2 regions of the Paraburkholderia sp. BR10141 genome follow, and region 2 is predicted to be linked to the other one. Evidence: predicted binding sites of a transcription regulator. Region 2 holds the regulator's gene; the other holds the start of a gene.

Region 1 (14,799 bases), on a different contig from region 2:
GCTGGATTTCTTCCTGCTCGAGTTTTTCAATCAGATTCATGGATTGACTCCGTATGCCATCTTGTCGGCGTTCGTACCTGTGCAGGGTTGCTGCACTACGGCCCCGATAGAGGATGGATTCACAACTGGCGCCGTTCACGCATGAAGCGGCACCGCCTTTTGCGCCCCTTGTCGCGCACGCCCGAAGCCTTACGCTTCGTTCGAGCCCTTCGCGAGACTAGCGAGCCACGCCTCGTCGGCCCGGCTCAACATCTTGTTCTTTCTGGCCCGCGCGATCAGATCGGGCCGCTTGTTCCACGTGTTGCGCAACGCCTCGCGGCGACGCCATTGCTCGATTTCCGCATGATGGCCGCCAAGCAGCACATCGGGCACGCGCACACCGTCGTATTCCTCGGGGCGCGTGTAATGCGGACAGTCGAGCAAACCGTCGACGAAGCTGTCCTGCACCGCCGAAAGCGCATCGCCCAGCACGCCCGGCAGGTTGCGCACCACGGCGTCCATCAAGGCCATCGCGGGCAATTCACCCCCCGAGAGCACGAAGTCGCCGAGGCTCACTTCTTCGTCCACGCAGCGGTCGACGAGACGCTGGTCGATCGCTTCATAGCGGCCGCACAACATCACGAGACCCGGCTCCTGCGCGAACTGCATGACGCGTTCGTGCGTGAGCGGTTTGCCTTGCGGCGACATCAGCAGCACACGCGGGGCGCTCACGCCGGCTTGCGCCTGCGCGGCCTTTGCCGCGTCGATCGCCGCTTCGAGCGGCCTGGCCAGCATGACCATGCCGGGCCCGCCGCCGTAGGGGCGATCGTCGATCGTACGGTAGTTGTCGGTCGTGAAATCACGCGGATTCCACGTGCGCAACGTGTAACGCTGCTGCTTCGCCGCCCGGCTGGTAATGCCCCAGTCGGTCAGCGCGCGGAACATCTCGGGAAAGAGCGTGACGACATCGAACTGCATCGCTCTCTCCGTTCAGCGAAATTGAATCAAGGCGCGCGGCGGGGTTGCCACAGCGTTGCCGCTGCTTAGTAGTCGGCTTCCCAGTCGACGACGATACGCTTCGCCGCCAGGTCCACCGTCTTCACGAACACGCCTACAAACGGGATCAGGCGCTCGCCGGTGGCCGGCTTGCCATCCTTGTCCGTGGACGCATACGTGACACGCAACACCGATTGCGCGCCATTGTCGATCAGGTCGGCAACCTTGCCGAGCTCGACGCCCGCCTCATTGGCGACATCGAGGCCGATCAGGTCGACCCAGTAATATTCATCGGCTGCGGGCGCCGGGAATTCGGCCCGGCTCACGTACACGCGCGCGCCGCGCAACAGCAGCGCGGCATCGCGGTCGGCCACGCCCGAAAGCTGGCCAACGACGCTGTCACCATGAACCTTGGCGCTCACGCGCACCGCGCAATGACGCTCGCGATGCGCCTGACCCTCGCGGCCCTTGAGGAGCCACCAGCGTTTAGCGGAAAGCAGCGCCTGGCTATCCTGCGCGTGCGGCGCGATCTTCAGCCAGCCCTTGAGGCCGTAGGCGTCGATCACGGCGCCGACTTCAACGGCGTCGGCAGGCCAACTCGCCTCGGTTTCGGCGCGCAGGCCACCGGCTGTCCCGGTTGCGGGCACAGCTTTCGCGGCGCTCTCGCGCGCAGGCTTGCGCACGAACGCACCAAACGACGGCGCGCCGCGGGCGGCAGCCTTGCCGGCGCCGCTGGCTGCAACTTCGGGCGCCCCGCTTTCCGACGCGTCGTTCGCCTCTACGGCAGATTTGGCGTCATGCGCGGACATCGGCACCCCTTGCGACCAGCTTGATATTGCATACGCGGATCATGCAGCGCGTACACGGGTGAAACACGGACAACAGACTGAAAAGACGCTTAAAGACTTAAGCAGCCGGCGCAGCGGCGGCGGTCTTTTGCGCTTCCTTCACGAGGCGCTCGACGGCCGGCGACATTTGCGCGCCGTTTTCCTTCCAGTACGTCACGCGATCTTGAGCGATACGCAGCGTTTCACCCTTGGTAGCGACCGGGTTGTAGAAGCCCACGCGCTCGATGAAACGGCCGTCGCGACGGTTGCGCGAGTCGGTTGCGACGATGTTGTAGAACGGGCGCTTCTTCGAGCCGCCGCGTGCCAGACGGATGATGACCATACGAAAATCCTTGAAAACCGGGGGTTCGGGACTACTGAAACATGCGATTATAGCCCGAAACCGGAGGCATAACAAACACTTAACGGGAAATTGCACGCCGGCGCGCGGAAAGCGGCGAGACAAAGCGGTCAAACTGCGGCTCATGCCCACGATGGGCGGGCCCTGGAGCGAATTGTGGCGACTTTCAGACGACTCGTGCAATGGCCGCGTCGCGTTTGTGGCGGCGGCGTGGGTGGCAGCTCCTTTTTTCCGGTGTCTCGCGAGTCGGCCCGACGCTTTGCAGCGGCGTGTCTCGCCTTTGCCGCCGCCCTGCTCGCGGCGCCGTTCGCTCAAGCGGCGCTTCCCATCGAGCGCATCAAGCTGCCGCCGGGCTTCCACATCGAGGTGCTGTCCGCCGACTTGCCCGGTGCGCGCCAAATGACGCTGTCAGGCAACGGCACCCTCCTGTATGTGGGGAGTACGGACGGCGACGTCTACGCGCTCGAACTCAAGGACGGCAAAGCCATCAAGCGCCATATCGTGGCCTCGGGACTGACGATGCCGGTGGGCGTGGCCTGGCGCAACGGCGCATTGTACGTTTCAGCGGTGTCGTCTATCGTGCGGCTCGACGACATCGACCGTCATCTCGACGATCCGCCCAAAGCCGTCGTCGTCACGGATTCGCTGCCCGCCGAGCGCCACCACGGCTGGAAGTTCATCGCCTTCGGCCCCGACGGCAAGCTCTACGTGCCGCAAGGCGCGCCGTGCAACGTCTGTCTGCCGGCCAGCGACCCGCAGCGCGTGCATTTCGCGATGATCGGGCGCATGGAGCCCGACGGCTCGCACTACGAGACCATCGCCCGCGGCGTGCGCAACACGGTCGGCTTCGCGTGGCATCCGCAGACGCATGAGCTCTGGTTCACCGACAACGGCCGGGACATGCTCGGCGACGACATCCCCGACGACAAGCTCAACCGCCTCGCGCACGTGGGCGAGGACTTCGGCTTTCCCTATTGCCACGGCGGCAATGTCGCCGACCCCGAGTTCGGCGCAGGCCATCCGTGCAGCGGCTTCACGCCCCCCGTCCTCAAGCTCGGCGCGCACGTGGCGTCGCTTGGCATGCGCTTCTATACCGGTTCGATGTTCCCGGCCGACTATAAGAACAGCATTTTCATCGCCGAGCACGGCTCGTGGAACCGCAGCAAGAAGGTCGGCTATCGCGTGGTGCGCGTGATCGCCAACCCGGACGGCACGAACGCACGCCAGGAAGTGTTCGCGCAGGGCTGGCTCAATTCAGACGAGACCCAATGGGGCCGCCCCGCCGACGTGCTGCCGCTGCCCGACGGATCGCTCCTCGTCAGCGACGACTATGCGGGCGCGATTTATCGCGTGACCTACACGAAACCGTGACGCGGGCAGACCATGGTGCCGGGCATAAGCGTGCGCTTGTGCTGCAAGCGCGTCGTGCGGCATACAATGCCCGGCGGCCCGTGCGCGTTCGACGTAATGCGCTCATGGCGGCCGACGCCCACGTTTCGCCCGAGCCCATGCCCAACGACAAGAACCTCGCACGCTTTCGCTCCAAGACGCTCACCGCCGCCCTCGCCTTCCTGTTTGGCAGTCTCGGCGCCCACCGCTTCTACCTGTATGGCCCGCGCGACGTGTGGGGCTGGGCGCATTTGTTGGGCACGCTCCTCGGCATTCCGGGCGTGATGCTGCTCGTCGCCACCGAGCGCGCCTCGATTCCCGGCTGGGTGCTCGCCGTGATCGGCGCGGTGTCGGTCCTCTCGGCATTTCTGGCGGCAATCGTCTACGGACTTCGCCCCGACGCCAAATGGGACGCGCAGTTCAACGCCGCGTTCGTGGAGAAAGGCCGCACGAGCCGCTCGGGCTGGACGGTGATTTTCGTCGTGATCTTCTCGCTGCTGATTGGCGCGTTCCTGCTGATGACGGGACTCGCACTCTCGTTTCAAACGTACTTCGAGTCGCAGGTCGAGGCCGCGAAGGCGCTCTCGCAGTAAATCGCGCAGTAACGGCTCAGAACAGGTCGAGCTGAGGCTTCTCGCGCACGGTCTTCGACTGCACGAACGCCGACATGTCCAGAATGCCGTGGCGCCGCTCGTTGAGCCCGAGGCGCCGCACGGCATGATGAAAGCGCTGCTTGAGCAGGTCGGCCCACAGCCCCGTTCCCTTCATGCGCTGCGAAAACGCCGATTCGTAGTCTTTGCCGCCGCGCATGTCGCGCACGCGGCTCATCACGCGCTCGGCGCGCTGCGGGAAGTGCGCCGCCAGCCAGTCCTGGAACAGCGGCGCGACCTCCCATGGCAAACGCAGCACGATGTAACTCGCGCTTGTCGCACCGGCCTCGGCGCAGGCTTCGAGCACGCGCTCCATGTCGGGCTCGGTCACGAACGGAATCACGGGTGCGATGCTCACGCCGACCGGCACACCGGCTTCGGCGAGCGTGCGGATGGTACGCAGCCGGCGCGCGGGTGTCGCCGCACGCGGTTCGAGCGAGCGGGCGATATCGGCGTCGAGCGTGGTGATCGTGATTGCCGCCATGAACTGCTGGCGCGCGGCCATCGGCGCGAGCAGGTCGAGATCGCGCTCGATCAGCGAGGATTTCGTGATGGCCGCGAACGGATGCTGCCGTTCCGCCAGCACTTCGACCACGCGGCGTGTGATGCGCAGGTCGCGCTCCACCGGTTGCCAGGCGTCGGTATTCACGCCCAGCGCAATCGGTTCGGGCTCGTACGACGGCTTGGCGATTTCCCGCGCGAGCAACTCCGCCGTATTGACCTTGGCGTAGATTCGGCTCTCGAAATCGAGCCCCGGCGAGAGGCCGAGATAACTGTGCGTAGGCCGCGCAAAGCAATAGATACAGCCGTGCTCGCAGCCGCGATACGGATTGAGCGAGACGTTGAATGGAATGTCCGGCGACTGGTTGCGTGTGAGGATGCTCTTCGCGCGCTCCTCGAAGACTTCGGTGCGCAGCCTGGGCTCGCCGGTTTCATCGCCATCACCATCGCGCTCCCCGCCGACACCCGTGGGCTGCCAGCCGTCGTCGAACGCTTCGCGCTGGTCGACTTCGTAGCGCCCTTGCAGGTTCGTGACCGCCCCGCGCCCCTTGCGCGCGGTGGGCGGTGCAACGGGATACCAGGCGTCGGGATCGGGGTGATGGGAATCAGTCACGGGTAGAGAAAATGGACATGAAAGCGCGGATCGATACTGTATAAATATACAGTATCGATCCGCGTTGTCGAGTCCTAAAAACGGGGCCGCCTTCAGCCCGCTGTTACCCGTTCATTCCCCCACGGCGATGGTCAGCGTCTCCTTGATCTCTTCCATCACCACGTAGCTCTTCGACTGCACGGCGCCCGGCAGTTGCAGCAGGATGTCGCCGAGCAGCTTGCGGTAGTCGGCCATCTCGCCGATGCGCGCCTTGATGAGATAGTCGAAGTCGCCCGAGACGAGATGGCATTCGAGCACTTCGGGAATCTTCTGCACCTCGCGGCGGAACTGATCGAACATGTTGCCGCTCTTGTGATCGAGCGTGATCTCCACGAACACGAGCAGCGCCGCACCCAGCACAGAGGGATTCACACGCGCGAAGTAACCCGTGATCACGCCATCGCGCTCCATGCGCTTGACGCGCTCGATGCACGGTGTGACCGAGAGCCCGACCTGCTCCGCGAGGTCCTTCATCGCCATGCGGCCGTCCTCCTGGAGCAGCTTCAGGATGCGGTGATCGAGCCGGTCGAGCGCGCGGACCGGCTGGCGCTGCGTTCTCATGATTTATTCCCGAAAATCTGAAAAATACGATAACAAAACCTGGACATACAACAATAGCATAGCTACAAATACTGGCTACACCCGGATTTTCATGCCTTCTTCCCTATCGGTGCCAAAAGACGGCTTCCAAGGGCCCGGCAACGCGGCGTAGCTCAACGAAACTATATGGAGCAGCTATGCGAGTCGTCGTGTTGGGCAGTGGTGTGGTCGGTGTGGCCAGCGCCTGGTATCTCGCCCGCGCGGGCCACGAAGTCACGGTGATCGACCGCGAGGCCGGTCCCGCGCTCGAAACCAGTTTTGCCAATGCCGGACAGATCTCGCCGGGCTACGCCGCACCGTGGGCCGCGCCGGGCGTGCCGCTCAAGGCGATCAAGTGGATGTTCGAGAAGCACGCGCCGCTCGCCATTCGTCTGGACGGCACGAAGTTCCAGCTGCAGTGGATGTGGCAGATGCTGCAGAACTGCACGGCTGAACGCTACGCGCTCAACAAAGGCCGCATGGTGCGTCTCGCGGAATACAGCCGCGACTGCCTGCAGGCGTTGCGCGCCGACACGGGCATTCAGTATGAAGGCCGCACGGGCGGCACGCTTCAGGTGTTCCGCACGCAGCAGCAGTTCGAAGGCGCAGCGAAGGACATCGCCGTGCTCAAGGACGCGAACGTTCCGTACGAACTGCTCACCGCAGCCGAACTCGGCCGCGCAGAACCGGCGCTCGCCGCGGTGTCGGGCAAGCTCACCGGCGGCCTGCGTCTGCCCGGCGACGAAACCGGCGACTGCCAGATGTTCACCACGCGCCTCGCCGCCATGGCCGAACAACTGGGTGTGAAATTCCGCTACAACACGCCGATCGACGGCCTCGCCATGCAGGGCGACCGTATCGCGGGCGTGCAATGCGGCAGCGAGTTGGTGCGCGCCGATTCGTTCGTGGTCGCGCTCGGCTCCTTCTCGACGAAGATGCTCGCGGGCCTCGTGAAGATTCCGGTTTATCCGCTCAAGGGCTATTCGATCACGGCGCCGATCGTGAATGCGAGTGCCGCGCCGGTTTCGACCGTGCTCGACGAAACCTACAAGATCGCGATCACGCGTTTTGACGACCGCATCCGTGTGGGCGGCATGGCCGAGATCGTCGGCTTCGACAAGACGCTCAAGCAAGCGCGTCGTGAAACGCTCGAAATGTGCGTCAACGACTTGTTCCCGGGCGGTGGCGACACGACGAAGGCCACCTTCTGGACCGGCCTGCGCCCGATGACGCCGGACGGCACGCCGGTTGTCGGCCGCACGCCGATCTCGAACCTGTTCCTGAACACGGGTCACGGCACGCTCGGCTGGACGATGTCGTGCGGTTCGGGCCAATTGCTCGCCGACCTGATCTCGGGCAAGCAGCCCGCCATCCGCGCGGACGATCTTTCGGTGCACCGCTATCTCGGCGACACGCAAGGCTCGCATCGTCCGGCGTATGCCTGAAGCCAGCCACGCTGCGTGAACGAACACGGCGCCGCCAGGGCGCCGTGTTTCATTTCTCGCTGTGAGTAGCGCGCGGCTGCGTCAGAACTGATCCTCCGCTAGCGCCAGCACGCCCTCGCTGCCGTTTGCGCTGACGATCGCCGCTTCGAGCGCCACCGCCTGCGGCAAGACGTGTTGCGCGTAGAACTGCGCCGTGGCGATCTTCGCGCCATGAAACTTCGGGTCCTCCTGCATGAGACGTTGCGAGGCGAGCATGGCGCGCGCCATCTGCCAGCCGCCCAGCACGATGCCCGCCAGCTTCAGATACGGCACGCTGCCCGCGAATACCGCGTTCGGATCGCTTTTCGTCTTCGCGAGCACGAAGTCCACGGCCGATGCCAGCGCCTCCTTACCCGCCGCGAGATGCTTGCGCATCGACTCGAACGCCGCGCCTCGTTGTGCGGCCAGCGCGTCGACGGTCTGCGCGATATCGGCAAGCAGCGCCTTTGCCGCCGCGCCGCCGTCGCGCAGCGTCTTGCGTCCGATGAGATCGTTCGCCTGGATCGCCGTCGTGCCCTCGTAGATCGGCAGAATGCGTGCGTCACGGTAGAACTGCGCCGCGCCCGTCTCCTCGATGAAGCCCATGCCGCCATGCACCTGCACGCCGAGGCTCGTCACTTCCAGCGCGAGTTCGGTGCTCCAGCCCTTCACGATCGGCACGAGGTACTCGTAGCGCGCCTGATGCCGCGCACGGGCCGCCTCGTCGGGGTCGCCATGCGCGCGGTCGCTCTCGCCGGCCGCCACGTAAGCGAGCGCACGCGCGGCTTCGGTGAGCGCACGCATCGTGGCGAGCATGCGGCGCACGTCGGGGTGATGGATGATGCTCACCGCGGCTTTCGCGGAACCGTCCACCGGGCGGCTCTGCACGCGCTCCTTCGCATAGGCGAGCGCCTTCTGGTACGCGCGGTCGGAGACGGCCACGCCCTGCATGCCCACCGCAAAACGCGCGGCGTTCATCATGATGAACATGTATTCGAGGCCGCGATTCTCTTCGCCGATCAACTGGCCGATCGCGCCGCCATGGTCGCCGAACTGCAGCACGGCGGTCGGGCTCGCCTTGATGCCGAGCTTGTGTTCGATCGATACGCAGTGCACATCGTTGCGCGCGCCGAGCGTGCCATCTTCGTTGACGAGGAACTTCGGCACGATGAAGAGCGAAATGCCCTTCACGCCTTCGGGCGCCGTGGGCGTGCGCGCGAGCACGAGATGGACGATGTTCTCCGCCATGTCGTGCTCGCCCCACGTGATGAAGATCTTCGTGCCGAACACCTTGTACGTGCCGTCGCCTAGCGGCTCGGCGCGCGTGCGCACGGCGGCGAGATCGGAGCCCGCCTGCGGCTCGGTGAGGTTCATCGTGCCGGTCCAGTCGCCGGAGATGAGCTTCGGCACGAAGCGCTGCTTTTGCGCTTCGCTGCCGGCGGTGAGGAGCGCTTCGATGGCGCCGTCGGTGAGCAGCGGACACAACGCGAACGAAAGGTTCGCCGCGTTGAGCATTTCCACACACGGCGTGCCGACGAGCTTCGGCAAACCTTGTCCTTCGTATTCCTGAGGATGCTGCACGCCTTGCCAGCCGCCTTCCACGTATTGCCGGAATGCCGCCTTGAAACCGGGCGTGGCGTGCACGTTGCCGTTTTCCCAGCGGCTCGGATTGCGGTCGCCTTCGGCGTTCAGCGGCTCGAGCACTTCGCCGCACAGCTTAGCGGCTTCGTGCAGCACCGCTTCGACCGTTTCGGGCGTGGCGTCTTCGCCGCCCGGTAAGCTGGCGATTTCTTCGAGGCCGGCCAGTTCCTTCATGACGAACAGCATGTCGCTCGTGGGCGCCTGGTACATTTCAGTCTCCTCCTGTCGGTATGCGGTTCCTCAAATGACAAAGGGGCGCCGCAGCGCCCCTTTGTTGCTTCGTCTCACGCCACGCGTTCAATCATGATACGCGGCGCTCGTCGTTCGATACACCGGCCGGATTCAGCCGAGTTCCTTCACGAGTTCCGGCACGACCGTGAACAGGTCGCCCACGAGGCCGTAATCGGCCACGCTGAAGATCGGTGCTTCTTCGTCCTTGTTGATCGCGACGATGACCTTCGAGTCCTTCATGCCGGCCAGATGCTGGATCGCACCCGAGATGCCGACCGCCACATACAGTTGCGGCGCGACGATCTTGCCAGTCTGTCCGACCTGATAGTCGTTCGGCACATAGCCCGCGTCGACGGCTGCGCGCGATGCGCCAAGTGCTGCGTTGAGCTTGTCCGCGAGCGGCTCCAGCACCTTCGTGTAGTTCTCGCCGCTGCCCAGACCCCGGCCGCCCGAGACGATGATCTTTGCGCTCGTGAGTTCCGGACGGTCGAGCTTCGTCACTTCACGGCCGACGAACTGGGTGAGGCCGCTGTCCGCTGCCGCGTCGAGCTTCTCGACTGCTGCGCTGCCGCCAACGGCTGCAACTGCATCGAATGCCGTCGTACGCACGGTGATGACCTTGATCGGGTCGACCGATTGCACCGTCGCGATGGCATTGCCCGCGTAGATCGGGCGCTCGAACGTGTCCGGCGCATCCACAGCGGTGATGTCGCTGATTTGCGCGACGTCGAGCTTCGCGGCGATGCGCGGCGTGACGTTCTTGCCCGCTGCCGTTGCCGGAGCCAGGATGTGCGTGTAGTTCTTCGCCGCATTTTGCACAAGCGCGAGGACCGTCGCTTCGACGTTCTCGGCGAGACCCTGCTCGAGTTGCGGCGCGTCGGCCAGCAGCACCTTTGCGACGCCTGCGATCTTCGCGGCAACATCCGCTGCGGCTTGCGCATTGTGGCCCGCGACCAGCACGTGCACGTCGCCGCCAATTTTCTGTGCTGCGGCGACCGTGTTCAGCGTCGCGGCCTTGATCGAGTGATTGTCGTGTTCAGCAATAACCAGATTCGTCATTTTCGTCTCGCTCCTTACAGCACCTTGGCTTCCGTCTTCAGCTTCTCGACCAGCGTCTTCACGTCCGGCACCTTCACGCCTGCGCTGCGCTTGGGCGGCTCGGCAACCTTCAGCGTCTTCAGACGCGGCGCGACGTCGACGCCGAGGTCTTCGGGCTTGACGGTTTCCAGCGGCTTCTTCTTCGCCTTCATGATGTTCGGCAGCGTGACGTAGCGCGGCTCGTTCAGGCGCAGATCCGTCGTAACGACTGCGGGCAGCTTGAGCGACAGAGTTTCCGCGCCACCGTCCACTTCGCGCGACACCGTCGCCTTGCCGTCGGCCACGACCACCTTCGAGGCGAAGGTGGCTTGCGGCAGGTTCGCCAGCGCGGCGAGCATCTGGCCGGTCTGGTTCGAATCGTCGTCGATGGCCTGCTTGCCGAGGATGACGAGTTGCGGCTGTTCCTTGTCGACCAGCGCCTTCAGCAGCTTGGCCACAGCCAGCGGCTGGAGGTCTTCGTTCGACTCGATGAGGATCGCGCGATCCGCGCCGATGGCCAGCGCCGTACGCAACGTTTCCTGCGCTTGCGTCACGCCCGCCGAAACGGCGATGACTTCGGTCGCCACGCCCGCTTCCTTCAGACGCACCGCTTCTTCCACGGCGATTTCGTCGAACGGGTTCATCGACATCTTCACGTTCGCGATGTCGACGCCCGTGCCATCCGACTTCACACGAACCTTCACGTTGTAATCGACTACGCGTTTGACTGGCACAAGGACTTTCATTCACATGCTCCGAAGTTACGAATACGTCAACCTGGCGGACATTATAGCGATAGCCCTGTCGGGCCGATCTGCCACCAGCAATTTTCCCGAACCACCGCTGCCGCACCCCGGTCATCAGTAGCGAACGATCGTGCGATTTTACGGTGGAAAAAACCCGGGCATCAAGCCCGGGCGCCGAAAAATATCTCTAATTTCACGGCCCAGGGGGTCCTACCAGGAGGTGATAACCGCCCCGCCGAACGTCGTTTCGACGTAGCGCTTCACTTCCGGCGAGTGGTACGCGGCGACCAGCTTCGCCACCCAGGGCTTGTTGCGGTCGGCCTCGCGGATCGCGAGGATATTCACGTACGGCCCCTTCGGGTCTTCGATTGCGATCGCGTCCTGTTTCGGCTTCAGGCCCGCTTGCATGGCGAAGTTCGTGTTGATCGCGGCCGCGTCCACGTCGTCGAGCGAACGCGGAATCTGTGCGGCGTCGAGCTCGACGATTTTCAGCTTCCTGGGGTTTTCCACGATGTCGAGCGGCATCGCCTTCAAACCTGCGTCGGCGCGCAACTTGATGAGACCCTGGCTCTGCAGCAGCAGCAACGCACGGCCGCCATTCGTCGGATCATTCGGCACCGCGATGCGCGCGCCCGGCTTCAGTTCGGAGAGCGATTTGATCTTCTTCGAGTAGATGCCCATCGGGAACGTAACGGTGTCCGCGATCTTGATCAGCTTGTAGCCGCGATCCTTCACCTGCGCGTCGAGATACGGCGCGTGCTGGTAGCTGTTGGCGTCGAGATCGCCGCCCGCGAGCGCCGCGTTCGGCTGCACGTAGTCGGAGAACTCGATGATCTTGATGTTCAGGCCGCTCTTCGCGGCCACGCTCTTCACGACTTCCATCACCTGCTCGTGCGGGCCGCCCGTCACGCCCACCTTGATGGTTTCGTCCGCGTGCGCAGCAAGCGGTGCGATGAGCGAAGCCGCGCCAAGCGCCGCCGCGAGCCGGATCATGAAACGACGTTGCATACCCAACCTTTGTCTTGTGTAGCTATGTTGATCGAAAAACCGCTTGTTTTAAGGCCTATTTGTGGCTCAGGCGCCGCACGAGCCAGTCGCCGAACGACTGCACGAGCTGCACGAACACGATCAGGATCACGACCACGATCAACATGACTTCGGGTTCGAAGCGCTGATAGCCGTAGCGGATGCCGAGGTCGCCAAGACCACCGCCGCCGATCGCGCCGGCCATCGCCGAATAGCCGACGAGCGAGATGAACGTGATGGTGAGCCCCGCGACGACGCCTGGCAGCGACTCGGGCAGCAGCACCTTGAAGACGATCTGGCTCGTGCTCGCGCCCATGGCCTGGGCCGCTTCGATCAGGCCGCGATCGACTTCGCGCAGCGCCGTTTCGACGAGTCGCGCGATGAATGGCGCAGCGGCGATGGTGAGCGGCACGACGGCGGCCGCCGTGCCGATCGACGAGCCGACCACGAGGCGCGTGAACGGAATCACGGCAACGAGCAGGATGATGAACGGCGTGGAGCGCACGGCATTGACGATCACCCCCATCACGCGATTCGCGGCGATGTTCTGCAGCACGCCGTTGCGGTCGGTGAGATAGAGCAGTACGCCGAGCGGCAGGCCGATGGCCGCGCCCACGAGTCCCGAGATGCCCACCATGACGAGCGTCTCCCAGAACGACTGGACGAACATGTCGAACATTTCACTCCACATGGGACAGTTCCTCCACCACGACGCCTTGTTCGCGCAGCCACGCCATGGCCTGCGCCACCTTCACCGGATCGCCGCCCGCGAGCACCGCGAGCGAGCCGAACGCCTGCCCCTGGATCTCGTCGATCTGGCCGTGCAGGATGTTGAAATCGAGTTCGAAGCGGCGAATCGTCTCCGAGAGAACCGGCTGATCGACGCCCGTACCCTTGAACGCGAGGCGCAGCAAGTGGCCGCTGCCCTTGGCGAGATGCTCGGCCACGCGCGCCTTGAGCGCGGGCGGCAATTCCTGGGCGATCACGTCGCCGAGCAGCGCGCGCGTGACTTCGTGGCGCGGCTGCAGGAACACGTCGATCACGGGACCGCTTTCCACCACGCGGCCCGCGTCGAGCACGGCCACGCGGTCGCAGACCTGTTTGATCACTTCCATCTGGTGCGTGATCATCACGATGGTCAGGTTCAGTTCGCGATTGATCTTGCGCAGCAGGTCGAGAATCGCGCGCGTGGTTTCGGGGTCGAGCGCCGAGGTCGCCTCGTCCGAAAGCAGCACCTTCGGCTTGCTCGCGAGCGCGCGCGCAATGCCCACGCGCTGCTTCTGGCCGCCGCTGATCTGCGAGGGATAGCGGTCTTTCTGCGCGGTCAGGCCGACGAGTTCGAGCAGCGGCAGCACCGTCGCTTCGATCTCGGCGCGCTTCACGCCGGCCAGTTCGAGCGGCAGCGCGACGTTGTCGAACACGGTGCGCGACGACAGCAGGTTGAAGTGCTGGAAAATCATGCCGATCTCGCGGCGCGCTTCGCGCAGCTGGGCCGAAGAGAGCGACGTGAGCGTGCGAGCGTTGACGACGATGTCGCCTTCGGTGGGCCGCGTGAGCAGGTTGATGGTGCGCACCAGCGTGCTCTTGCCTGCGCCGCTGCGCCCGATGATGCCGAACACTTCGCCCGGCGGAATCGTCAGATTGACGTTGTGCAGCGCCTCGATCCAGCCTTGTGGGCCGGCGAAGCGCTGGGACACGTTTCGAATTTCGATCATGGAAAAAAAGCAAAACGGCGGGTGTGCCGCGCGCCGCTCGCGCAGGCCGCTCCTTTTCAGTAGCGGAAAACGCGTCGCGCCGGCAGACAGCCGCCGTTTGATGGACTGGATTTAGCCCCGCATTTTACCCTGGCACGCAAAATTCCTTTTAATAATCAATTTCGATAATTTCATAACTCATTTGCATTAGAGGCTTCTGGCAGCGCGTGGCCGCCCGCGCGGCCGCTACACTGCCGCCGACAGATTGATGCCGAAAACGAACTACCGTGAACCGCCACGCATTGCCCAAACAGGGAGCGAGATGGAGACCAGTCAGAACATCGCCATGGCGCAAGCCGCCGAACCCGCCGCGCAAGCGACGCTGCGTACGCGTGACCGCGTCGAGTTGCCGCTCTACGTCTGGCGCGCGAGCGCGCCGCCGCGCGCGGCCATCGCGCTGATTCATGGTCTCGCGGAACACGCGGGCCGCTATGCGGCGCTCGCCACGCGGCTGACCGCCGCGGGCATCGATGTCTACGCAATCGATCTGCGCGGCCACGGGCATGCCCCTGGCCGCCGCACCTGGATCTCGCACTTCGACGACTATCTCAACGACGCCGAGGCGCTCCTCGCCCACGCGAGCGCGCAATGCGCTGCACAGGGCACACCGCTCTTCCTGATGGGGCACAGCATGGGCGGCGCGATTGCCGCGCTCTACGCCATCGAGCGCCTGCCGCAAACTCGCGTGCCGCTCGCGGGCCTGCTGCTCTCGAGCGCGGCGCTCGCGCCGGGCCGCGACGTGCCCGCATGGAAAATCGCCGCGAGCCGCGTAATCAGCGCGATCTGGCCGACCTTTCCGGCCATGAAGATCGACGCGGCGCTGCTCGCGCGCGTGCGCGACGTGGTCGAAGCCAATCGCGCCGATCCGCTCGTGCATCACGGCGCGATTCCCGCCCGCACGGGGGCGCAATTGCTGGAAGCGATGAA
Region 2 (14,799 bases):
GCGTCGCGTGAGGCGCCAACGCAGCAAAGGCGTTGGCGATTCGCAAGGCATACACTACGATCCAGCATGCGCCGCCGGGGCGCCATCACGCCTCGCGTGACGGCGCCCCGTCGGCCGTTCATACGCTCAATCCCGGAGAATTTTTACAATGACGAGCGCACGTCCAGCGCAATCGCCCCCGTCTTACGGCTGGCCCATTTTTATTTTGCTGGCGGTGGCCGGCCTCTTCTACGTGAAGTGGTTCCCGTACTATCACCGCGCATTTACCGCCGAGGAGACGCACTCCATCGGCAAATCGATCCTGATGGGCGGCGCGGCCACCGCCCCCGATCCCTCGTTCTCCGCCGCGCTCGATTACGCCTACGCCTATGGCAAGGCGATCTGGCAGGCCATGGTGCTCGGCCTGCTGCTCGGTTCCGGCGTGCAGGCGCTCCTGCCCGTGCAATGGGTCGCGCGCGTGCTTGGCCGACGCGGCTTCGGCAGCGTCGCGGCGGGCGGCCTGCTCGCCGTGCCCGGCATGATGTGCACCTGCTGCGCCGCGCCCGTGGTCGTGGGCCTGCGCGCGCGCAATGCGTCGGCTGGTGGCGCGATTGCGTTCTGGCTCGGCAACTCCGTGCTCAATCCCGCGACGCTCGTGTTCATGGGCTTCGTGCTCGGCTGGCAGTGGAGTGCGCTGCGTCTCACGCTGGGCCTGCTGATGGTGTTCGGCCTCGGCTGGGTCTGCAACCGGCTCGTGACGCCCGAGGAATCGCGTGCCGCCGACGATCGCCTCGCGCAACTCGCCCAGCAGCAGGCCGAAGGCGGCAACGTCTTCGTGCGCTGGGCGCGCATCTTTGCGCGCATGGCCGTGCGGCTGGTGCCGGAATACATCGTGCTGGTGCTGTTGCTTGGCGCCGCTCGCGCATGGCTGTTCCCGCATATCGGCCCGGAAGTCACGAGCGGCCTTGGCTGGATCGTCACGTTCGCCGTGGTCGGCATGCTGTTCGTGATCCCCACGGCCGGCGAGGTGCCGATCATCCAGGCGATGCTGGCGCTCGGCATGGGTGTGGGTCCCGCGGGCGCGCTGCTGATGACGCTGCCGCCCGTGAGCGTGCCGTCGTTCGCGATGCTGGCGGGCTCGTTCCGGCCGCGCATGCTCGCGGTCGTGGGCACGACGGTGGTGTTCTTCGGCATCGCCGCCGGGCTCGCGGCGGTGGCGCTAGGCTTCTAGGGACGCCGGGACGAGGCAGGCGCCATGCGTTCAGCGTTGGCATTCTTGTAATACGCGGGCGGTTCGCCGTCCGCCACGGAGCGGGCCGCGGCCCGAAAACCAGCATGGCAAAGCAAAAAACCAATCCGAAACTCGAGCAGGCGCTCACGCGCGGCGATCTCGCCATTCGCCAGGCCAATTCGGCACGCGCCACGGCGGTGCTTCGTGCGCTCGGCAAGATGATCGTCGAGGCTTCGGCCACCATCGGCGTCGAGGCGGATACCTCGATCCCCGACGGCGATCGCATCTACGACCCGGCCGACGGTCTCTGGCCGCAGTCGCTGCTGGTCTCGCTCGATGGCCCGGTGGAGGAGTCGGATCCCGAAGAGATCCGCACGGTGCGCTTGCTCGCCCAGACCCAATCGACGATGTTCCGCGTGGAATGGCATCGCGCCGACGGCAAGGTCGGCCGCCAGGAAGGCGGCCCGTTCGCGACGGTCGCGTTTATTTCGGACGTCGATATTCCCTGGGGCGACGACGAGGACTGAACGCCGCGCTATGGGGTGTCAGCGCATCATGCGCCGGCGGAACAGCACGGATGCGATCGCGAACGGCACTACTACGTAGATCGCGAGCACGAGCAGGTGCAGGCCGGCCTGCTCGACAGGCCGGTCGAGCATGGCGGGGCGGATCAACGCAACGGCATGCGCGAGCGGTAGCATCAACGTGATGTGCTGCGCGGCGGCGGGCAGTTGCGCGATCGGAAAGAACACGCCGGAGAGCAGCAGCATCGGCGTGAGCACGAGCGTCTGATAGAACATGAAGAAGTCGTAGGACGGTGCGAGCGCGGTGACGATCATCGCGCAGCTCGCGAAGGCGAGGCCCGCGAGCGCGATCACGGGCAGCGCGAGCAGCATGGAAGGAAAGCTCGCGTAGCCGAGCAGGCCCGCCACCACCATGATCGCAACGCCCGATAGCATCGACTTGCTCGCGGCCCACATCACCTCGCCGAGCACCACGTCGCCGAGCGTGAGCGGCGTGTGCATGATCGCTTCCCAAGTGCGCTGCACGTGCATGCGCGAGAAGCCCGAGTACATCGACTCGAAGCTCGCCGACATCATCACCGAAGACGACACCGTGCCTGCCGCGAGAAACGCGATGTACGAGACGCCGTCGACGTGCCCGACCATCAGCCCGAGCCCGAAGCCCAGACCGAAGAGATAGATCATCGGATCGGCGAGATTGCCGAACATCGACGCGAGGGCGAGCTTGCGCCAGACCAGATAGTTGCGCCGCCACACGGCCATCCAGTGCGTCGCGTTCGAAGGCAGCGCGGCGCGCGGCTCGCGCACGCTCGCATGTTCGGGGCGCGAGGGCGTCGGGTTGTTGGTGCGTGTCTGCATGGTGTCCTTGGCGATTCGTACGCGGGGCGTTGATCCTGCCGCCGTTAATCCTGCATCTCGCGGCCCGTGAGCCGCAGGAACACGTCTTCGAGATTCGCGGGCCGGTGCAGATAGCGCAAATCAGAGCGATGGCGCAGCTTCGCATGGACAGGCGCAGGGTCGTCGACATAACAGAACAGCGTCTCGCCGCTGATCTCGGTGCGCTTCGCGTCGGCCGCAAGTTCATCGCGCAACGCGACCGGGTCCGGTCCGTACACCTCGATCACATCGCAGCCGATCTCCGATTCGATCAGCGCCTTGGGTGCGCCCTCGGCGATCTTGCGGCCTTCCTCGATCACGCAGACCCGATTGCAAAGCCGTTCGGCCTCCTCCATGAAATGCGTGGTGAGGAGAATCGTTTTGCCGCGCGCGAGCAGCGAGCGCAGCCGCTCCCAGATCAGATGCCGTGCCTGTGGATCGAGGCCCGTAGTGGGCTCGTCCATCACAAGCACGTCCGGGTCGTTCACGAGCGCGCGCGCGAGTGTGAGACGTCGGCGCATGCCGCCTGAGAGTTCGCCCACGCGTGCGTCGGCCTTGCTTTCGAGGCGCGCGAATTCGAGCAATGGCGCGACGAGCTCGCGCGTTTCGCGCGCGGACAAGCCGAAGTAGCGGCCGAACACGAGCAGGTTCTCGCGCACGGTGAAGTCGGGGTCGAGATTGTCGAACTGCGGCACCACCCCCACGCGCTGGCGGGCGTGGCGCGCGCGCGCCGGCACCGGCTCGCCGCACAGGCTGATGCGACCCGCATCGGGCGAAACGATGCCGAGCAGCATGCGCAGTGTCGTGGTTTTTCCCGCGCCGTTCGGGCCGAGCAGTCCGAAGCACTCGCCGGGAACGACGTCGAACGACAGGCCGTTGACGACCGTCCTGTCTCCATAATGTTTGATGACCTGCTCGAATTCGATGGCGGGTGCGGGCATGGACCGGTTGAACGTGAGTCGATCGGGCATCGCGCGAGTCGCTCGAAGTACCGAACGAAAAATCGCACGAAACGAGGCGGCCCATTTTAGTGCATTGCTGCGTGGCGGGTCGGGCGTCGCTCACAAGTGTTTTGACGACGCACGAGGTAAATGCATGTCGCGGCAAGCATCCAGCACTGTGCAAGATGCGTGCGCCGATTGGGACGTGCCTGGCGTTTTTCGATGCACACCTGGCGTTTTCCAGCCCTTGCGTGTGGAATTGCGGCGCACCATCATGAGAATCGCACAGCCTGCAAATCACGCGGGCGGGGAGAAGCGATCATGGCGAGCTATAAAAAAATTCTGCTCTGTTACGACGGCTCGCGCGAAGGCCGCAAGGCGCTGCGGTGCGGCGCCGATCTTGCACTCGATCTGCAGGCCGAGACGCACTTGCTCTCGGTCGTCGACATGCGTTCGACGATCGCCCAGAGCGCCGGCCTGTTGACCGACGTGGCCTGCGGCCGCTTCGAGGAAACGGCGCGCGAGATTCTTCAGGAAGGCGTGGACTGGCTAACTGAGCGCGGCGTGCGCGCTCAGGGGCATTTCGCGTTCGGTCATCCGATCGACGAAATCGCGAATCTGGCCAACGAGCTGAATGCCGACCTCGTGGTGGTGGGCCACCGCTGCCGCACAGGGCTCTCGCGTTGGTGGATGGGCGCCGGCAACACGCCGCTGCTCGACCGCGTTTCGTGCAGCATTCTCGTGGCGTGTTCGTCGGCGGCTGAGGAAAAGCAGCAGCAAGCCGCCGCGTAGGGGATCAAGCGGGCCGGCTCGACTGGAACCGGCCTGTTAGCGCTGCCACTGCCGATCTGTCTCAGTTCGAGACGTTTCCTTCGCTTAGCTCGACCGCCGAGAGCTTCCACGAGAAGAGCCCGTGACGCTGCAGAATGGCGGCGTAGTGCTCGCCCGTACTGCCGCGGTCCCACGTGAGCGCGAACTCATTGAGGCCGCGATAGCCCGCCGTGGTCACCGGCCGCGCCTCGGGCGCGGGGGTGCCGGATACGGCCGGGGCCGGTGGCGCGGCGGAGGCGGGTGCCGATTGCGGCGGCTCTGCCGATTGCGCGGATGGCGCGCCGGATTCCGCTGGCGGCGGCGCGTGTGGCCGGTCGCCGGGCTTGCCCGTCGGCGGCATGCCATCGAGCAGGGCGGCCACGCCTTCCGGTGTGGCGTAGGCATCCACGAGCGGACTAATCAGTGCCGCGCCAATTACGGCGCCGAGGATCAGCAACGGATTGCTGCTGTGCTGCCCCTCGACGCGCCGGTGCAGCATCTCGCCCACCTGCTGTTTCAGGCTCAGGCGCAGCGCAGGGTAATCGACGTATTCGTTGAGCGCGACGGCGTCACGCGCGTCGGCCGCGGCTTTCATGTGTTTCACCGCGATATAGGGCGACGCATAGGCGTAGCCGATCGCGGCAACGACCATTGCGACGGCGACCGTGATCGCAACGGGCTTTTTCCAGCCTTGGGTCTTGCGCGGGGTAGAGAGAGATTCCGTCATCGGCATAGGGCAAATCGTTTAAACACGGTGTTGACCGCAAACCGGGCCAAACGATCCCGCCCGTAACCTCTTCTCACATTTGGGCAGCGTTGCTGCTTACTTCGCGAGTGCCGCGGGCAGGTCGCTGTGCTGCTCGGCGATGCAGCGGTCGATTGCGCGGCAAACCGCGTCGACCGTGCCGACTAGGATGAGCCGCGACGGACCCTGATAGACGCGCACGGGCGCGCGGCGCATGGGCTGTTCGGTGTTGAGCGTGCTGTTGAGCGACACGCGCGCAAACGCCGGCTGTGCCGAGGGCAGCACGGGCAGGTCGGCTGCGCTGGCCGCTACCATCTCAGGCGAGTCTTCGAAGAGCGAGCCGCTCAGTGCGGCAGCCGAATCGCGGACTTCGCGGACCGCGCACGAGGCGATTCCACGGAGATGGCGAAGGCGGCCGAATTGGCGGAAGGGCAGCAGGCGGGCAAGACGTTCCATGACTCTCTCCAGGTATGCGCAGATGGTGCGCAAACAATGTGCAAACCGCGCTCAGACGGATTCCTTAGAATTCGGTGGGGCGGATCAGCCCGACCGCGATGCCTTCGAGCGCGAATTCCGCGCTGCCGGCCTCCACGAAAATATTGTCGTAATCGGGGTTCTCGGCGATCAGCTCGAGCCCGTTCGGACGGCGCTTCAGGCGCTTGACGGTCACGTCGTCGCCGAGGCGCGCCACGATGATCTGGCCGTCTTTCGCTTCGGCCTTTTTCTGCACGGCGAGCAGGTCGCCGTCGAGGATGCCGGCGTCGCGCATGGAAAGGCCGCGCACCTTCAACAGGTAGTCGGGGCGGCTCGAGAAGAGCGCCGGGTCGCACATGTAGTTCTGCGAGATGTGCTCCTGCGCGAGGATCGGGCTACCCGCAGCGACGCGGCCGACGAGCGGCAGCGAGAGTTGCATGATGCTCGGGTGCGGGAGCGTGAACTGGTGTGGCAGGTCGTCGGGCCCCGGCACGAGGCGGATGCCGCGCGAGGCGCCCGCAGCCAGTTCGATCACGCCCTTGCGCGCCAGCGCACGCAGATGCTCCTCCGCGGAGTTGGCGGAGCTGAAGCCGAGTTCCGCCGCGATCTCGGCGCGCGTGGGCGGAAAGCCCGTGCGCTCGATGGCCCGGCGAACCAGATCGAAAACCTGCTGCTGTCGTGCGGTGAGTTTGGTCATGGCGCCACTGTATGTTTGAACAGGTAACTGTATTTTTATACAGTACTCGCCACTTTTCAAGTGTTACTTGAAGTTCATCGACTGAACGTTGCCATCAGGCCGTTTTCCCGTGTTTGCGCGGATGAAACCGCGCTCCAACAGCGACTTCCTCTGTCCTTACCACTTTTGCGTATTAAAAAATAAGAAAACATCATTTTTAATAATGTAAGGGGATCGCTAGACTGGCCTCCATCGTTAGCTGCAGTTTCATCAATGAGCGCAAACGAGCACACACGAGAACGGAGAACAGATAGATGGGCACGACACATACGGGGCGCGCGGGCTGGCTGAAAACACTGGCGGCAAAACTGGTCATCGGCGTTGCGCCGCTCGTCGGCGTCACGGCGATGGCGGCTATGGTGCCGCTGGCCGCTCACGCGGATACATCGCTGCTCAACGTCTCCTACGATCCGACGCGCGAGCTGTACCAGGACATCAACGAAGCCTTCATCAAGCAGTGGAAGGCGAAGACGGGCGAAACGCTCACCATCAAACAGTCGCATGGCGGCTCGGGCGCACAGGCGCGCTCGGTGCTCGACGGTCTGCAGGCCGACGTCGCGACGCTCGCGCTGGCATGGGACATCGACGCGCTCGCCAACAAGGGCATCGTCGCGAAGGACTGGCAAAAGCGCCTGCCCGACAACGCCTCGCCATACACGTCGACCATCGTGTTCCTCGTGCGCAAGGGCAACCCCAGGCACATCAAGGACTGGGACGATCTGACCAAGCCGGGTGTCTCGATCGTCACGCCGAATCCGAAAACCTCGGGCGGCGCGCGCTGGAACTATCTCGCGGCGTGGGCGTATGCGCTGCACCAGCCGGGCGGCAACGAGCAGAAGGCGAAGGACTTTGTCACGAAGCTCTACAAGAACGCGGGCGTGCTCGACTCGGGCGCGCGGGGAGCCACGACGAGCTTCGTGCAGCGCGGCATCGGCGATGTGCTGATCGCATGGGAAAACGAAGCATTTCTCTCGCTCAAGGAGTTCGGCCCGGACAAGTTCGAGATCGTGGTGCCTTCGGTGAGCATTCTGGCTGAGCCGCCGGTTGCCGTGGTGGACAAGGTCGTCGACAAGAAGGGCACGCGCAAGGAGGCCGAAGCCTACCTGCAGTTCCTCTATAGCGAAGAGGGCCAGGAGATCGCCGCGAAGAACTTCTACCGTCCGCGTTCGGACAAGGTCCCGGCGGCGCTCACGGCGAAGTTTCCGAAGCTCAAGCTCTACACGGTCGACGACACGTTCGGCGGCTGGCCCAACGCGCAGAAGACGCATTTCGCGGATGGCGGCGTGTTCGATTCGATCTATCAGCCGCAGTAAAGCTGTCGAGCAGTCAAGCAGCAGGCGGTCAAGCAGTAAGCGGTCCGCATAACGACGTGACCGCATAACAACGAAGCGCGCCTACGGGCGCGCTTTTCGGCGCGAATCTGCAACGCACGAATCGCGCAACCCATGTCTGGACGATGAGCATGACAACGTTTCGATTGCGCAAGCCCAGTGCGCTGCCTGGCTTCGGTTTGACGCTTGGCATCACGGTGGCCTATCTGAGCCTCGTGGTGCTCATTCCGCTTGCCGCCACCTTTCTCAAGACGGCGACACTCGACTGGAGCCAGTTCGTGCGCGCCGTGTGGTCGCCGCGCGTGATCGCGTCGTACCGGCTCACGTTCACCGCCGCGCTCGGCGGGGCGCTGATCAACGCGGTATTCGGCTTCCTGCTGGCGTGGGTGCTCGTGCGCTATAGGTTTCCGTTCAAACGGGTGATCGATGCGCTCGTCGATCTGCCGTTCGCGCTCCCGACTTCCGTGGCGGGCATTTCGCTCGCCGCCGTGTATGCCGGCAATGGCTGGATCGGCCAGTTCCTGCAGCCGCTCGGTCTGAAGATCGCCTTCACGCCGCTCGGCGTGCTCGTGGCGCTGACCTTCATCGGCTTGCCGTTCGTCGTGCGCACGGTGCAGCCGGTGCTCGAGGACTTCGAGCGCGAACAGGAAGAGGCCGCTGCGTGCCTCGGCGCCTCGCGCTGGCTCACGTTCCGCCGTGTCGTGCTGCCCGCGGTGCTGCCGGCGCTTCTCACGGGTTTCGCGCTCGCGTTCGCGCGTGCGCTGGGCGAGTACGGCTCGGTCATCTTCATCGCCGGCAACGTGCCGATGAAGTCGGAGATTACGTCGCTGCTCATCATCACCAAGCTCGAGCAGTACGACTATGCGGGCGCAACGGCGCTTGCCGTGATGATGCTCTGCGTCTCGTTCGTCATGCTGCTGCTCATCAACTCGCTGCAGTGGTATTTGCAGCGCCGCACGAGCCGGGGTGTAACGGCCGGCAGCGCGCCGAGTGCCGTGGTGGGCGCAACCGTCGCGGGAGGTGCGCAATGAGCACGCTGCCGCAACAACGAAGTACGCGCCGGCCGGACCCGGTCACCGAATCACCGTGGGTGCGCTGGCTGCTGACCGGCATCGCGCTCGCGTTTCTCGCGCTGTTTCTCGTGGTGCCGCTCGTCGCGGTGTTCTGGCAGGCGCTGTCGAAGGGTATCGGCTTCTACTTCACGTCGCTCGTCGATCCCGACGCGCTCTCCGCGATCAAGCTCACGCTCATCACCGCGGCGATCGCGGTGCCGTTGAATCTGGGCTTCGGCCTCGCGGCGTCGTGGGCGATCGCGAAGTTCGAGTTTCGCGGCAAGGCGCTGCTCACCACGCTGATCGACCTGCCGTTTTCAGTTTCGCCCGTGATTTCAGGTCTCATCTACGTGCTGCTGTTCGGCGCGCAGGGCTGGCTCGGGCCGTGGCTCGAAGACCGCAACGTGCAGATCATCTTCGCGGTGCCGGGTATCGTGCTCGCCACCATCTTCGTGACGTTCCCGTTCGTCGCGCGCGAGCTGATTCCGCTGATGCAGGCGCAGGGCAACGACGAAGAAGAGGCCGCCCACGTGCTGGGCGCCTCGGGCTGGCAGATGTTCCGCCGCGTGACGCTGCCCAATATCCGCTGGGGTCTGCTGTACGGCGTGATTCTCTGCAACGCGCGCGCCATGGGCGAGTTCGGCGCGGTGTCGGTGGTGTCGGGTCATATTCGCGGCCAGACCGACACGATGCCGCTGCACGTCGAGATTCTTTACAACGAGTACAACTTCGCGGCGGCGTTCGCCGTGGCATCGCTGCTCGCGTTGCTCGCGCTCGTCACGCTTGGCCTGAAGCTGCTCGCGGAGCGCCGCCTTTCGGCGGAACTGCGCGGCGCGGACGAGATTCCCGCCTACGCCGGCCCGCAACCCGTGGCCGTGCAACATGTTTCACAACACGCAGCGCCTCGCGCCGTGCGCCAACCGATTCAAGTAGGGGAGCAGTAAACATGGGCATCACCGTCAGCAATCTGCACAAGCGCTTCGGCGACTTCACCGCCCTCGACAACGTCTCGCTCGACTTTCCGCCGGGCGAGCTGGTTGCGCTGCTCGGACCTTCCGGTTGTGGCAAGACCACGCTCCTGCGCGTCATTGCGGGCCTCGAATACGCCGACGCGGGCCAGGTCGTGCTGCAAGGCCAGGACGTGGGCGAGGTGGGCGCGCGCGAGCGCCAGGTGGGCTTCGTGTTCCAGCATTACGCACTGTTCCGCCACATGACGGTGTTCGAGAACGTGGCGTTCGGGCTGCGCGTGAAGCCGCGCAGCGAGCGGCCCTCGGAGGCCGTGATTCGCGAGAAGGTGCATGAACTGCTCAAGCTCGTGCAGCTCGACTGGCTCGCGCAGCGCTATCCGTCCGAGCTGTCGGGCGGCCAGCGTCAGCGCATCGCGCTTGCGCGCGCGCTCGCCGTCGAGCCGAAGGTGCTGCTGCTCGACGAACCGTTCGGCGCGCTCGACGCCAAGGTTCGCAAGGAGTTGCGCTCGTGGCTGCGCCGCCTGCACGACGACCTGCATATCTCGACGATCTTCGTCACGCACGACCAGGAGGAAGCGCTCGAGGTGGCCGATCGCATCGTCGTGATGAATCATGGGCACGTGGAGCAGGTCGGCAGCCCGCAGGACGTCTATGATCATCCGCAGACGGCCTTCGTGTACGAATTTCTGGGCGCCGCAAACCGGCTGCGCGGCAGCGTCGATGCACGCGGTTTCGTCGCCGAGGGCGCGGCGCAGCCGATCTCCGTGCATGCGAGCTTCGAAGGGCCCGCGCTCGCCTACGTGCGGCCGCACGACCTCGTGCTGCACCGCGAAGCGAGCGATTATCGCGACGGCATCGTCGTCGACGTGCGCCGCGTGGTGACGCTGGGCGGCTCGGTGCGCGTGGAGCTGGAAAGCCGCACGGGCGGCGCGCTCGAAGCCGAGCTCGACCGCGAGTCGTGGCGTGCGCTGGGCCTTTCGGTCGGCGAGGGCGTGACGGCCGTGCCGCGCGGGCTTCGCGTATTTCCGGCGCAATGAGCGCTGTAAAAAGCAGCGCAGCAAGCGTTACAGTGCTCACATCGACAAAAACGAATAATCGGTCAGCAGTCCCGGAGAGAAGACCATGAATTTTCAGCAGTTGCGTTTCGTGCGCGAAGCCGTACGGCAGAACATGAACCTGACCGAAGTGGCGAACGTGCTGTATACGTCGCAATCAGGCGTTTCCAAGCAGATCAAGGATCTCGAAGACGAGCTCGGCGTGGACATTTTCATTCGCCGCGGCAAGCGCCTGACCGGCCTCACGGAGCCTGGCAAGGCCGTGCATCAGCTGATCGAGCGCATGCTGCTCGACGCCGAGAACCTGCGCCGCGTGGCGCGCCAGTTCGCGGACCAGGACAGCGGTCACCTCGTGGTCGCGACGACGCACACGCAGGCGCGTTACGCGCTGCCTAAGGTCGTGCACCGGTTCCGCGAAGTGTTTCCGAAAGTCCACCTCGCGCTGCGCCAGGGCAATCCGCAGCAGATCGCGCAGATGATCATCAACGGCGAGGCCGACATCGGCATCTCGACCGAGGCGCTCGACCGCTTCCCCGACATCGTCACGTTCCCGTGCTACTCGTGGCATCACGTGGTGGTCGTGCCGAAGTCGCATCCGCTCGTGGGCCGCGAAAATCTCACGCTCGAAGACGTGGCCGAGTATCCGGTCATCACCTATGACCAGGACTTCACGGGCCGCTCGCACATCGACCAGGCGTTCGCGAAAGCGAGCGTGGTGCCCGACGTGGTGCTGACCGCCATCGACGCGGACGTGATCAAGACCTACGTCGAACTCGGCATGGGCGTGGGCATCGTCGCGGCGATGGCCTACGACCCGAAGCGCGACAGCGAACTCGTCGCGCTCGACACGGAGCATCTCTTCGATGCGAGCACGACGCGAGTGGGCCTGCGCAAGGGCGCATTCCTGCGCCAGTACGCGTACCGGCTCATCGAAATGTTCGCGCCGCAGCTCACCGAGCAGCAGATCGCGAGCCAGCTGCGCGAGGCAACCTGAAAAGCGCGCTGACTTTCTCGGCGGGCGGCGGATCGCTTAAAATCGCCGCCATGAATACTTCCACTTCCTCCTCAGCGGCGGCGCCCAGGCTGCCGCGCATTGCCGTGCTCGCCACGGGCGGCACGATTGCGGGCTCCGCCGCGGACGCCGCGAACACCGCGGGCTACCAGGCCGGCGTGATCGGCGTCGCGCAGCTGCTCGCAGCCGTGCCGGGCCTCGACGCCATCGCCCTGATCCATGCCGAGCAGGTCGCGAGCATCGACAGCAAGGACATGTCGCTTGCGCTGTGGACTACGCTCGCGCAGCGCGTGAACGAACTGCTGGCCAGCGACGAGATCGACGGCGTGGTGATCACGCACGGCACGGATACGCTCGAAGAAACCGCGTACCTGCTGCATCTCACGGTGAAGAGCGCGAAGCCATGTATCTTGACGGCCGCCATGCGGCCCGCCACGGCGCTTTCCGCCGACGGCCCGCTCAATCTGCTCAATGCCGTCACGCTCGCGGCGAGCGAGGCGGCGGCGGGACAGGGCGTGCTGGTGGCGTTCAATAACCGCATTCATTGCGCACGCGACGTCGCGAAGATCAGCACCTATGCGGTGGATGCATTCCAGTCGCCGGAAATCGGCGCGCTGGGCTGGGTGCAGGATGGGCGCGTGGAATTCCAGCGCCGCGCGCTGCGCCCGCATACGGTCGATGCGCCGTTCACGGCACCGGTCCAATGGCCGCAGGTCGAGATCGTGACGAGCTACGCGGGCGTGTCGCGCGCGGCGGTCGAAGCACTCTTTGCCGCCGGTGTGGATGGGTTCGTCGTGGCCGGCACGGGCAACGGCTCGATTCACGGCGCGTTGCAGCAGTCGCTGGCCGAAGCGGCCGCCAAGGGCGTGGCCGTCGTGCGCGCCTCGCGCGTCGGCTCGGGCCACGTGATGCACAACGGCGCGGCCAAGGACGATACGCTCGGCTTCGTGTCTTCGGGCACGCTTAGCCCGTACAAGGCGCGTGTGCTGCTGCTGCTCGCGCTGGCGGCTGGCACGACCGACAAGGCGGGGCTGCAGGGCGTGTTCGACACGTACTGAGCCTGGCCGCGTACAAAGTAAAAACGGGCCTGGCGGATCGCTCCGCCAGGCCCGTTTCGTTTCTGGCCCTGTTCGTGTGTCGCCGCACTTACTGCAGCGGCGGAATCACGAGCACCTGACCCGGATAGATCTTGTCCGGGCTCTTGAGCATCGGCGTGTTCGCCTCGAAGATCGCGTCGTTCTTCGCGCCGCTGCCATAGTACTTTTCGGCGATCTTCCAGAGGTTGTCGCCGGCAACGACCGTGTGGTGCTGCGCTTCGGGCGCGGGGTTGGTCACGGTCATCTGGTCGTCGACCTTGTCGACGTTCTGCACGTTGCCGGCCGCGACGAGGATCTTCTCCTTGGTGGGCTGGTCGGCGGCGTTGCCGGTGACCGTCACCGTGTGCGAGACGCCGTCGTAGGTCACGCCGAGGTTGTCGGCGTCGAGGCCCTGCGAGCGGATATAGGCCGCGATCGCGTCGCCGGCCTTCTGGTTCAGCTCGGCGAGATTCGCGGCGGGGTCTGCCGGTGCGGCAGCGGGTTCCGCGGCGGCGGCCGGCGCGGCAGCCGTGCCGAAGAGTTTTTCGCCTGCTTCCTTGATGAAATTGATAATGCCCATCGATCACACTCCTCACGTGCTGGAAATGACTGGGTGGTCACGCGTCGGGTCCACATTGACCCGTCGGCATGACAGCCCGATGAAAGCACGATTCTAGAAACGCGGTCGCGAACGCGTCCATCGGGGCAGCGTCAAAGAGTGTGAAACCGGGGAAAGAAGAGAGAAGGCAAAGAAAAACGGGCATCCGACACGCGGACACCCGATGACGACGTCTGACCGACCAAGGCTTCCCCGCCGTCACCGGGCGCCGCTTTCGGACCCCACTGGCCGCCCTCAGCCCAGAGCGGCACCGATTTGCCTCGCGACGGTTGCCGCCGCCGCGAAGCGCCCCACGGGAGGCTGATGCACACGCTCGAATGCCTGCGCACCAGCCGGTATGCGTGATCCGGTTCTACAGGCGGTCCGCCCGTTGCGTCGCGCGAACCGCCGTGCTGCTACCTGCTACCGCTGAAAATCAAGCCACCTTCACCTGCGCTTGCGGCTCGGCGATCTCGAAGTTCGCCATGATCTCGAGCGCGCGGATCATGGCCGAGTGGTCCCATGCCTTGCCGCCGTTCGCGGCGCACACGCTGAAGAGCTGCTGCGCGCTCGCGGTATGCGGCAGCGCGATGCCCAGCTTGCGCGCGCCGTCGATCGCGAGATTCAGGTCCTTCTGGTGCAGTTCGATGCGGAAGCCCGGATTGAACGTGCGCCTGGTCATGCGCTCGCCGTGCACTTCGAGAATGCGCGACGAAGCGAAGCCGCCCATGAGGGCCTTGCGCACGCGCTCGGGGTCCGCACCCGAACGTGCTGCGAACAGCAGCGCTTCGGCCACGGCCTCGATGTTCAGCGCGACGATGATCTGGTTCGCCACCTTGCAGGTCTGGCCCGCGCCGTTGTCGCCGATGAGCGAAATATTCTTGCCCATCAATTCGAACAGCGGCTTGGCAAGATCGAACGACTTCTGCGGGCCGCCCACCATGATCGTGAGCGTGGCTTCGCGTGCGCCGACTTCACCGCCCGAGACCGGCGCGTCGAGATAGTCGCAGCTGAGTGCGTTGATCTGTTTGGCGAACTGTTGCGTTTCGAGCGGCGAGATCGAGCTCATGTCGATCACGAGCTTGCCGGCCGAGAGACCCTTGGCGACGCCGTCGTCGGCGAACAGGACGTTGGCGACATCAGGCGTGTCCGGCACCATCACGATGACGATGTCCGATACCTTCGCGACAGCCGTCGAATCGGCGACGACTTCGGTTTGCGTGCGCAGGTCGTCGGGCACCGGATACTTGCCGTTCACGGCGAGCGTGTGGCCGCCCTTGATGAGATTGCGCGCCATGTGCGCGCCCATGATGCCGAGTCCGATAAAGCCAATCTTTGCCATCTTGTGTCTCCGTTAAAGCGAATGCGTGAATGTGCGTCGTTGCGTCCGA

Evidence for each region. Region 2 encodes LexA, which represses DNA repair genes until DNA is damaged. Its sites were predicted from a motif close to ACTGTATNNNNATACAGT; they were not measured.
Region 1: the regulator LexA is predicted to act here: its motif matches at 5,352-5,369, upstream of ACOJB8_RS10620 (PA0069 family radical SAM protein).

What each region holds. Positions count from the first base shown of each region.
Region 1 is NZ_JBMIQH010000006.1:73,346-88,144, reverse strand. It holds gene rplS (50S ribosomal protein L19) at 1-40, opposite strand, end outside; gene trmD (tRNA (guanosine(37)-N1)-methyltransferase TrmD) at 190-957, opposite strand; gene rimM (ribosome maturation factor RimM) at 1,023-1,784, opposite strand; gene rpsP (30S ribosomal protein S16) at 1,882-2,145, opposite strand; gene ACOJB8_RS10630 (PQQ-dependent sugar dehydrogenase) at 2,374-3,534, shown strand; gene ACOJB8_RS10625 (NINE protein) at 3,639-4,145, shown strand; gene ACOJB8_RS10620 (PA0069 family radical SAM protein) at 4,162-5,316, opposite strand; gene ACOJB8_RS10615 (Lrp/AsnC ligand binding domain-containing protein) at 5,428-5,916, opposite strand; gene ACOJB8_RS10610 (D-amino acid dehydrogenase) at 6,093-7,379, shown strand; gene ACOJB8_RS10605 (acyl-CoA dehydrogenase) at 7,461-9,248, opposite strand; gene ACOJB8_RS10600 (electron transfer flavoprotein subunit alpha/FixB family protein) at 9,381-10,328, opposite strand; gene ACOJB8_RS10595 (electron transfer flavoprotein subunit beta/FixA family protein) at 10,343-11,092, opposite strand; gene ACOJB8_RS10590 (MetQ/NlpA family ABC transporter substrate-binding protein) at 11,303-12,100, opposite strand; gene ACOJB8_RS10585 (methionine ABC transporter permease) at 12,156-12,809, opposite strand; gene ACOJB8_RS10580 (methionine ABC transporter ATP-binding protein) at 12,799-13,833, opposite strand; gene ACOJB8_RS10575 (alpha/beta hydrolase) at 14,135-14,799, shown strand, end outside.
Region 2 is NZ_JBMIQH010000023.1:32,181-46,979, forward strand. It holds gene ACOJB8_RS27590 (permease) at 149-1,210, shown strand; gene ACOJB8_RS27595 (hypothetical protein) at 1,315-1,737, shown strand; gene ACOJB8_RS27600 (ABC transporter permease) at 1,756-2,592, opposite strand; gene nodI (nodulation factor ABC transporter ATP-binding protein NodI) at 2,637-3,551, opposite strand; gene ACOJB8_RS27610 (universal stress protein) at 3,873-4,343, shown strand; gene ACOJB8_RS27615 (DUF2939 domain-containing protein) at 4,405-5,088, opposite strand; gene ACOJB8_RS27620 (hypothetical protein) at 5,185-5,562, opposite strand; gene lexA (transcriptional repressor LexA) at 5,627-6,277, opposite strand; gene ACOJB8_RS27630 (sulfate ABC transporter substrate-binding protein) at 6,571-7,629, shown strand; gene cysT (sulfate ABC transporter permease subunit CysT) at 7,779-8,678, shown strand; gene cysW (sulfate ABC transporter permease subunit CysW) at 8,675-9,643, shown strand; gene ACOJB8_RS27645 (sulfate/molybdate ABC transporter ATP-binding protein) at 9,646-10,704, shown strand; gene ACOJB8_RS27650 (CysB family HTH-type transcriptional regulator) at 10,790-11,716, shown strand; gene ACOJB8_RS27655 (asparaginase) at 11,767-12,792, shown strand; gene lysM (peptidoglycan-binding protein LysM) at 12,881-13,390, opposite strand; gene ACOJB8_RS27665 (2-hydroxy-3-oxopropionate reductase) at 13,845-14,750, opposite strand.